3 regions of the Ensifer sp. KUDG1 genome follow, and region 1 is predicted to be linked to each of the others. Evidence: predicted binding sites of a transcription regulator. Region 1 holds the regulator's gene; each other region holds the start of a gene.
What was found. The regulator LexA, encoded in region 1, represses DNA repair genes until DNA is damaged. The targets are predictions, from matches to a motif close to TGTTCNNNNTGTGTTCNG.
Positions count from the first base shown of each region.

Region 1 (3,274 bases):
GCGTAACACGAGCCTCCAAGGGAAGGATCGGACCCCACCGTCCAGGCGTTGATCCGTTTCCAGATGTTCGAACGCCCTTCTTCAGCAGACGCCGCTCCGGCCGTGAGCAACAGACCGAGCACCACCAACGACAATCTACGCATGCAATTACTCCACTTTCCACGCAAAGTTATCTTTTTTTGACCTCCTGTCGAGACGGTGAAGCCCCTTCCTCGCAGGGATTTTTGCGCATCCCCCACCCCCGGCCCCAGAGCCGATAGTGCCGGTGCGTTCTTCGCCCGTCGCAAGAGGAACGGTCAAGATGAACTCGAGGTGCAGCGGCTGGCGCAAATCAGACACAGCCTGCAGGCAAAGAGCTGTTGAACACGGCAGAGTGATCGCCATGCTTGCTGGACTTCGGAACGAAAGCACGGTTCACATCGTTTCCCACCCTGTAGTGCCACCCCTTCATCAAGTGGACGTTCCCCGTGCTTGCCGCCCTGCTTCTCGCTTCGATAGTCGCATCGCCCAATATGCCTGACGTCAAGCTCAGCGCTGCGACGGTGGATGAACTCCAGACCGATTTCGAACGGGCCGTGCCGTGCCACCAGATCGATGGACGCAACGTGTGGAAGGGCGCGCTGGCGTTCTACATCCAGTCCTTCGTTTATGACGGCGACACGCCCGTCGCGACCGACGCGGCCGACGCGGTGCTTCCGGAAGACAACAGCGCAGAGACGGTGAAGGAGTTCGAGGACGCCTGCTCGACCTCGCAAGCGACCTAAATCTCTCCTCATAGAGCCCCGTGATTCGCTCGAATCAGCTGCGCGACTGGTGCCTGCCGGCGCGTTTTTGGCACGCACCGTCGCCGATAGGCGCCCTGCTCCCGCAAAAGTGACCGATCGACACCCGCAGAAGCGGCCAATTGCCTGAATTCACGGAATTTTAGGCACTTGCGGAACACATATGGAACAGATAGTGTCTGTTCTTGATTTGTTTCACGCCTCTGGAGCGACGTGCCATGCTGACCCGCAAGCAACAGGAATTGCTTCTGTTCATTCACGAACGCATGAAGGAGTCGGGCGTACCGCCGTCATTCGATGAAATGAAGGATGCGCTCGACCTGGCGTCGAAGTCCGGCATCCACCGTTTGATCACCGCGCTCGAAGAACGCGGCTTCATTCGCCGGCTGCCGAACCGGGCGCGCGCGCTCGAAGTCATCAAGCTTCCGGAAGCCTACGCCGCCGGCCAGCAGCAGCCGCGCAGAGGCTTCTCGCCGAGCGTGATCGAAGGCAGCCTTGGAAAGCCGCCGGCGGCCGCTCCTGCCGCGCCGAAGCCCGCCCCAGTTGCCGAAAGCACGTCAGTTTCCGTCCCGGTGATGGGGCGCATCGCTGCCGGCGTTCCGATCTCGGCAATCCAGAACAACACCCATGACATCACCGTGCCGCTCGACATGATCGGCAGCGGCGAACATTACGCCCTTGAAGTGAAGGGCGATTCGATGATCGAGGCCGGCATCTTCGATGGCGACACGGTGATCATCCGCAACGGCAACTCGGCCAATCCCGGCGACATCATCGTGGCGCTCGTGGACGACGAGGAAGCGACGCTGAAGCGCTTCCGTCGCAAGGGCGCGTCGATTGCGCTCGAAGCCGCCAACCCCGCCTACGAGACGCGCATCTTCGGACCGGATCGCGTGAAGATCCAGGGCAAGCTTGTCGGGCTGATCCGCCGCTACCATTGAGCTGCAGGCAGAACACCGGATCAAAAAAGAGCCTCGCCAAGGCAATTGGCGAGGCTCTTTCCATTTCGGGTGAAATCCAGATCGTCTATTCGTGGATCGTATATTCTCCGAGCTCGCAGAGATCCTGCGTGTCCTCGGTCGTATCGAGGGCCGAGCCCTCCTCGAATTCGAATCGCATGTCGTATTTGCAGACGTCCCGCCCGTCGGCAATGGTGATCTCCATGCTCTCGCCGGGGTTCAGGACCTGCCGACCGAAAACATCGTCTTCCCACTCATTGACGCCGACCGGTGACGTATAGAAGTTCGTCAGTACCACGCTGGTGTTGTTCTTCAGCTGGAAAACCAGGTCGTCAGCGTGCGCCTCAATAGCGGTCGCCGCAAAACACGCCAACGCCGTCAGGATCAGTCTCTTTTTCATTGATGCCATTGCCTCCGTTCTTAATGTTGACGGACGCTACCGATGCGGCTGATCTCAGCGGAGTCATCGTTCCCCCTCTACCGATTTCACCGAAGCGATAAGATCCGACGGAGGCATAGGAGACGTGGCTTGCGCGGACGTGGGGTCGCGAAACGACCCGCGCTGCCCTAAGGCAGAACGTCAAACCAATTCAAACGAGGTGAGATTTTTGGAGGCCTCGCCCGGAATTGAACCGGGGTACAAGGATTTGCAGTCCTCTGCGTCACCACTCCGCCACGAGGCCTCACAGCTCGGATAACCAAGCGTTGGCGCGGATTTAGAATGATTGCAGAAAAACCGCAAGAGGCATTTTCTGAAAAACGCGCCGTCGATTTGTTGGATAGATACTTTCCACAGAACGATCGCCGATGCCCGCCGATCGGCTCCCGGTTGATCTCAGCACCAGGGCGTCGGGCGTCCATCCCACGGGCGCACGAGCCCCTCGGAGACAAGCACGCGTCCAAGAGATTGATCGCCACGGGTAACCAGGCGCAGTTTTTCGCCGGCCTTGGCGTCTGATCGCCCGCCTGCCGAAACCAGCTTGAAGTCGCCCGCGTTCAGCAACTCGCGCAGGCGCTGCTTGGCGTAGAAGCCGCGCGAACGCTCCTTGTCGCAGCTTGCCTGGCGGATTCGCGGCGCATCGACGTCGGCGACACGGATCGTCTCGCCATGAAAGACGAAGGTGGAGCCATCGATCACGCAGTTGTCGTTGCGAATGCCGCAGAAATAAAACTGGTCGGTGCGGATGGACGCCGTCTTCACCTCTTCATTCGGCCGCACGACGGGGGTTGGCGGCGTGACGCCGACATTCACCGACGGCACCGGTGCGGCCAGGGCGACCTTCGTGACCGGGTCGGGCTTCGGATTAGGCTTGTGCCTGTCCGCCTGATGCGCGACGCGCTCCTGCGCTTCAGGAACGGCACGCGGAGGCTTCGGCTTCGTTTCCGTTCGCGACGCAAAAGCCACGACATCGGAAACCACGGGCCAGTGCCGCAACTCGGCGCGATGGTCATAGGCCATGACGCCGCCAAGGGTGAGCGCTGCGGCCAGATACCACGGCGCCATGCCGCCCTGCTTGCTGCTGCTTCTGCCCG
Region 1 covers NZ_JBNDIG010000002.1:963,033-966,306, forward strand. The annotation lists gene M2267_RS10205 (hypothetical protein) at 1-239, opposite strand, end outside; gene M2267_RS10210 (hypothetical protein) at 513-764, shown strand; gene lexA (transcriptional repressor LexA) at 1,001-1,723, shown strand; gene M2267_RS10220 (hypothetical protein) at 1,809-2,141, opposite strand; tRNA gene M2267_RS10225 (tRNA-Cys) at 2,351-2,424, opposite strand; gene M2267_RS10230 (thermonuclease family protein) at 2,577-3,274, opposite strand, start outside.

Region 2 (3,274 bases), on a different contig from region 1:
TTCCTCGAGCCCGACATCCTCGGCATAGTTTTCCGCCAGGAAGTCGCGCGCCCGGTGCACGGCCGATTGCTCCCGCGTTTCGATCGGCGTGATGATCGTGCTGCCATGGCGCTCGAACATCGTGGCGAGAACACTGAACATGCTCTCTTCCGCCTCGAGGGTGCTGCCATTCAGCTCGAGCATGCGGTGCGCGTGATGAAAGGCTATCGCCAGGTCCGGCGCCTGCAGCACGCGCCTGGAAAAGGACGGCGTGCCCTTGAAGGCGCGGCCGGTCACGTCCTCGATGATGTTCACCAGAAGCTCGGCGCTCGGGTAAACCATGCGATAACGGTAACCGCTGCCACCGGGATGGCCGTCATGGATCTCGTCGGGGTTGATGAGATAGAAAAAGCCCGGGCCTGCTTCCGAGCGCTCGCCCTTGATCTTGCTGATCTGCGAACCGGCCTCGATGGCGCCGATGCTGAAAGTCTCGTGCGCATGCGGCGCGAATTCGTGGGTGATAAAAGTCGCCGTCAGACATTCCATGCCCATGAAACGGGGATCCCGCCAGAAGCGCGTGCGCTCGGCGCCCTCAATCGGCGTGTCATCGATGGCCTGCTGCTGCGAAATCGTCTGCATGGGGAGAGAATAGTGATGCCACGCGCCCGCGTCTTGCACAAAAGTGCTCGTTCAAAACCGAGGCGCTTTCAATCGGTGCGACAGGCCGGCATTTGCGACAGTGGGCGCTAGGCTGTATTGCTCTTGGATCGTCCACGGCAGAGTACCCGGCATGCTCCCTCCAGAATTTCTCGCCGCCTCCAACCGGCTCACCATCGACCTCGGCGCCCTCACCGACAACTGGCGCGCGATGAATGCCCGCTCGGGCAAAGCGCGGGCGTCGGCAGTCTTGAAGGCGGACGCCTACGGCCTTGGAATCGATCAGGCAGCCACTGCCCTCTATGCCGCTGGCGCGCGCGACTTCTTCGTCGCCAATGCCGAGGAAGGTGCCGATCTCCGCCCCCTGGTTCCGGACGGCCGGATCTACATTCTCGCCGGCATGTGGCCCGGCAACGAGGCGCTTTTCTTCGACAATGACCTGGTGCCGGTCATCAATTCGGACGAGCAGCTGGCCGTGTTCATGGCCGCACTCTCCGAACGGGGCGACCACCCTTGCGTGCTGCATGTCGATACCGGCATGAACCGGCTCGGCCTTACGGTCGAGCAGGCCGCTGCGCTTGCGACAGACCCGGCGCGGCCGGCGAGCTTTTCGCCGGTGCTGATCATGAGCCACCTCGTCTGCGCCGACGATCCCGACCACCGGCTGAACGGCATTCAGCTCCGGCGCTTTCACGAAGCGACCGCCGCCTATGAAGGCGTCGATGCGAGCCTTGCCAACTCCGGCGGCGTTTTCCTCGGGCCCGACTATCATTTCGACCTGACCCGGCCGGGCATCGCCGTTTATGGCGGCGAGGCGGTGAATGACGTCCCCAACCCGATGAAGCCGGTGGTGACCGCCGAAGCGCGGATCATCCAGGTGCGCGATGTGGCCGCCGGCGGCACAGCGAGCTATGGCGCATCCGCCCGCTTCGACCGCGACAGCCGTATCGCGACCGTCGCAGTCGGCTACGCCGATGGATACCACCGCTCGGTCTCCGGCGGCGGCGTAACCCTCAGGCAGGCAACGCCATCAGGGGCCTTCGGCTTCCTGCATGGCCGGAAAGTGCCGCATGTCGGCCGCGTCACCATGGATCTCAGTCTTTTCGACGTCACCGACCTTCCCACGGGTACTGTGCGGCCGGGCGATTACATCGAGCTCTTCGGGCGGCACGTCGCCATAGACGATGTCGCGCGCGCCGGCGGTACGATCGGCTACGAGATGCTGACCAGCCTCGGACATCGCTATGCCAGGCACTATGTCGGCGGCGCGTGACGCCGTCCCTCATATCATTTTTCAGTCATTCCCACTGAAATTCACCTTTTGTTCCGCGTTTCGCGGCATTATGTGACGATACAAGTGATTCTTTTCCGCCGACGTCCGATCGCGACGTCGGCGGTCTCACATTCCGAAAGTCGATGCCGATGGCGAAAGCGCGTACCCAATTCATCTGCCAGAACTGCGGCACGGTCCACACCCGCTGGGTGGGCAAGTGCGAAGGCTGCGGCGAGTGGAACACGATCATCGAGGACAATCCGACGGCAGGCATCGGTGGCGGTCCGTCGCGGGCGCCGAAGAAGGGACGCCCGGTGGCGCTCACCACGCTCTCGGGCGAGATCGAAGACGCGCCACGGATTCAGACAGGCATCTCGGAGCTCGACCGGGTGACCGGTGGCGGCTTCGTGCGCGGCTCGGCGCTGCTCGTCGGCGGTGATCCCGGCATCGGCAAGTCGACCGTACTGATGCAGGCAGCGGCAGCACTTTCGCGCCGCAATCATCGCGTCATCTATGTCTCGGGCGAAGAGGCCGTGGCGCAGGTGCGCCTTCGCGCCCAGCGGCTCGGCGCTGCCGACAGCGACGTGCTGCTCGCCGCCGAGACCAATGTCGAGGACATTCTGGCAACGCTTTCTGAAGGCAAGCGCCCGGATCTGGTGATCATCGATTCGATCCAGACGCTCTGGAGCGACATCGTCGATTCGGCGCCGGGCACGGTGACCCAGGTTCGCACCGGCGTGCAGGCGATGATCCGCTTTGCCAAGCAGACGGGAACTGCCGTCGTGCTCGTCGGCCACGTCACCAAGGAGGGCCAGATCGCCGGTCCGCGCGTTGTCGAGCACATGGTCGATGCCGTGCTCTATTTCGAAGGCGACCGCGGCCATCACTACCGCATCCTGCGCACCGTCAAGAACCGCTTCGGCCCGACCGACGAGATCGGCGTGTTCGAGATGTCGGACAAGGGCCTGCGCGAGGTTGCCAACCCGTCGGAGCTCTTCCTCGGCGAACGCAACGAAAAATCGCCGGGCGCCGCCGTCTTTGCCGGCATGGAGGGCACCCGCCCCGTCCTCGTCGAAGTGCAAGCGCTGGTCGCGCCGACCTCGCTCGGCACGCCGAGACGCGCGATCGTCGGCTGGGATTCCGCGCGGCTCTCGATGATCCTCGCCGTGCTCGAAGCCCATTGCGGCGTGCGGCTCGGCCAGCACGACGTCTATCTCAACATTGCCGGCGGTTACCGCATTTCCGAGCCGGCAGCAGACCTGGCTGTGGCTTCCGCACTGGTTTCATCGCTTGCCGGGCTTGCCCTTCCGGCGGATTGCGTCTATTTCGGCGAAGTCAGCTTGTCGGGTGCCATCCGGCCGGTTG
Region 2 covers NZ_JBNDIG010000005.1:291,756-295,029, forward strand. The annotation lists gene M2267_RS15860 (AraC family transcriptional regulator) at 1-618, opposite strand, end outside; gene alr (alanine racemase) at 770-1,909, shown strand; gene radA (DNA repair protein RadA) at 2,059-3,274, shown strand, end outside.
Region 2: radA (DNA repair protein RadA) is a predicted target of LexA. The motif match lies at 1,948-1,965, and genes of this name have one in related genera.

Region 3 (3,274 bases), on a different contig from region 1:
CGTGTTCAACGATTTTCGTGACGCTGCCACCTTCGACGAAGAATGCCGGCAGGGCCGCGACATGGGCTATGACGGCAAGATGCTGATCCATCCGGCGCAGATCGGCCCGGCGAACGAGCGCTTCGGCGTCGAGCAGGTCGCCGTCGACGAGGCCCGCGCGATCATCGCCGCTTTTGCGCTCTCGGAAAATGCCGGCAAGGGCGTCATCAATCTCAACGGACGCATGGTCGAGCGGCTGCATCTCGACCAGGCCGTAACGCTTGCCGCCAAGGCGGACCTCATCGAACAACGAAAGACAAGATCTTGAAACTCTACCGCTTCCTGACCGGCCCTGACGACGCTTCCTTCTGCCACAAGGTGACGGCGGCGCTGAACCAGGGCTGGAGCCTGCACGGCTCGCCCACCTATGCCTTCAATGCCGATACGCAGCACATGCAGTGCGGCCAGGCGGTGGTCAAAGAGGTCGAGGACAAGGATTACACCCCGGATATCAAGCTGTCGGAACAGTAGTGGCGCTGCCGTCGGCGGCTGCCCCTCACCCTAGCCCTCTCCCCGCAGGCGGGGAGAGGGGACGTGCCAGCTCACGATGTCGCGGAACGGAGTTGCCGTCGGCGGGATGTCGGGGGCGTATTGTTGAGGCGAGTGGGTGCCGCGAGTCTCCTTCGCCCCGCTTGCGGGGAGAAGGTGGCCGGCAGGCCGGATGAGGGGCAAAGCGAAACGGTAAGCCCTGCTCTTTAAGTCACGCAATCCCGGACGGAAAACCGCTTCAACTTTCCTGGAATTGCTTAGCCGCCGACGTGCTCGACGCTCGCCTCGATCCGTTCCATGTCGTCGTCGGAGAGGCCGAAATGGTGGCCGATCTCGTGGATCAGAACGTGGGTGATGATGTCGCCGAGCGTCTCCTCGTTCTCCGCCCAGTAGTCGATGATCGGGCGGCGATAGAGGGTGATGCGGTTCGGAAACTGGCCGGTTTCCATGGTGAAGCGTTCGCTGATGCCGCTGCCTTCGAAGAGGCCGAGCAGGTCGAAGGGCGTTTCCAGCGCCATGTCCTCGAAAACGTCGTCGCTCGGGAAGTCGGCAACTTCGATGACAAGGTCGGTCGTCAGCTGGCGGAATTCCTGCGGCAGGTGGCCATAGGCCTCCAGCGCAAGCTGCTCGAAAGTGGTAAGCGTCGGTGCGTGGCGTTCCCGCCAATCATCGGTCTGGTCAATGCGGGCCATAGGCACTCCTTGTTGCCCTCCATATAGCGATTTTGCCTTTGTTTTTCGAGTGTTGAATTCCTTGACCACAGGGACAGGAATAAATTCTTAGAATTGGCTGTTGACTCATTTAGGAAGCTCTGGAATCTAATAGAACATAACATGAACATACTGATGGGAGTTGACCGTCATGGCCGACACAGCCGTGCAGCGGGAGACGGTACTTTCGCTCCGAGAAACCATAGCCAGGATCGAAAACCGTCGGCTTCCGGGCGTTGTGCGCGCCGCCAAGGCGGCCGATCCCGGCGGCTTCCGTCAGCGGGAAGAAGACGAGCCCGGCCGCAAGGCGCTGGCGCTCGGCGTTCCCGATCTGGACGATCTTCTCGAAGGCGGCCTGCCGCTCGAAGGCATGACGGAAATCCGCAATGCCGAGACGCGCGATGCGGGTGCTGCCGCCGGTTTTGCCGCAGCACTCGGCGTGCTCTGCCAACGGGCGCGGCTTGAAAAGGGCGAGCCGTCCGCCCCCGTTCTCTGGATCAGCCAGTCGATGGCTTCCAACGAGGCGGGCATGCCCTATGGCCTGGGTCTGAAGGCCTTTGGTCTCGATGTCCGCGGCCTCGTCTTCAGCCTGCCGCGCACGATAAAGGATGCGCTCTGGATCGCCGAGGCCGCACTTTCCGTGCCGAGCTTCTGCGCTGTCATCCTCGAAATTCGCGGCAACCCGGCTGCCCTGGCACTCAGCGAGAGCCGGCGCCTGCATGTGCGCTCGCGCGCCGGCCACGTCCCCCTTCTGCTTTTGCGCCAATCCGGACACGAGGAGGCGAGCAGCGCCTTCTTCCGCTTCCTCGTCGAGCCGGCGCCGGCGCGCGAGCGACCGCTACCGGATGGATCGATGCTTCGCGGCAGCATCGGCCATCCCGTCTTTCACGTCATTGCCGAGAAGAGCAGGGCTCCTGCGCCGCTCGGCTTCTTCCTGGAGTGGAACCCCCATGACCGCCGCCTTTACCCCGTCGAGCCCCTACCAGCCGCTGCTGCGGCAGATCCAGAACCAGCGCATTCTGTCGCTCGCCTTTCCGCATCTTCCGGCCGATCGGGTCGCGCGCAAGCGCTGGGGGAACTCGTGGCTTTCCCGCGGGCGTCCTGAACATCCGCCCGTCGTCTTCGCCGACAAGGTGAAGAGCGCGATGCGTCTCGTTGCGCTCGATGGTTTTGCTGAAAAGCGTGGGTTTCATATCGGCCAGGGGGTCGCCGAAGCGCGGGCCATGTGTCCCGAGATCGACGTGCTGCCGGCCGATCCCGCCGCCGATCGGGCTCTGCTTGCAGGGCTGGCGGACTGGTGCAGTCGCTACACGCCGCTCGTCGCGCTCGATGGCGACAGCGGCCTCTTTCTCGACATTACCGGCTGCGCCCATCTTCTCGGCGGGGAAAAGGCGCTGCTCGACGATCTGCTCGCCCGCCTTTTCCATCTGGGCGTCGAGGCCCGGGCGGCGATCTCCTCGTCCGCCGGGCTCTCCTGGGCGGTGGCGCGTTTCGGCTCCGACGCTATCCTTGCCGAGGACGAGGCGGCGCGGGCGCTGGCGCCGTTGCCGATGGCAGCACTCCGGCTGCCGCGGGAAACGATCGAAACACTGGGCCGGGTCGGACTCAAGCAGATCGGCGACCTGATCGAGGCGCCGCGTGCGCCGCTTGCTCGCCGGTTCGGCGCAACCCTGCTTCTGCGTCTCGACCAGGCGCTCGGGCGCGAGGACGAGCCGCTGTCGCCACGGCTGCCGGTCGCAGCCCTTTCGGCAGAGCGGCGGCTCGGCGAGCCGGTCCAGGGTGAAGACGATATATTGGGCCTGACGGAAGAACTGGCACTGCGGCTGAAACCGGAGCTGGAGAAGCGCGGCGAGGGCGGACGCTTGTTCGAGCTTCTGCTTTTCCGCGTTGACGGTGCGGTCTTCCGCATCGCCGCCGGTACCTCCTCGCCGCTCAACGATCCGCGGCGTGTCGCCGGTCTTTTCCGCGAGCGCCTGCAGGCGGTGCACGACGATCTCGATGCCGGCTTCGGCTTTGAAATCCTCCGGCTTTCGGTG
Region 3 covers NZ_JBNDIG010000009.1:151,084-154,357, forward strand. The annotation lists gene M2267_RS21835 (HpcH/HpaI aldolase/citrate lyase family protein) at 1-307, shown strand, start outside; gene M2267_RS21840 (DUF1737 domain-containing protein) at 304-510, shown strand; gene M2267_RS21845 (metallopeptidase family protein) at 786-1,220, opposite strand; gene M2267_RS21850 (ImuA family protein) at 1,390-2,343, shown strand; gene M2267_RS21855 (DNA polymerase Y family protein) at 2,258-3,274, shown strand, end outside.
Region 3: M2267_RS21850 (ImuA family protein) is a predicted target of LexA. The motif match lies at 1,351-1,368, and genes of this name have one in related genera.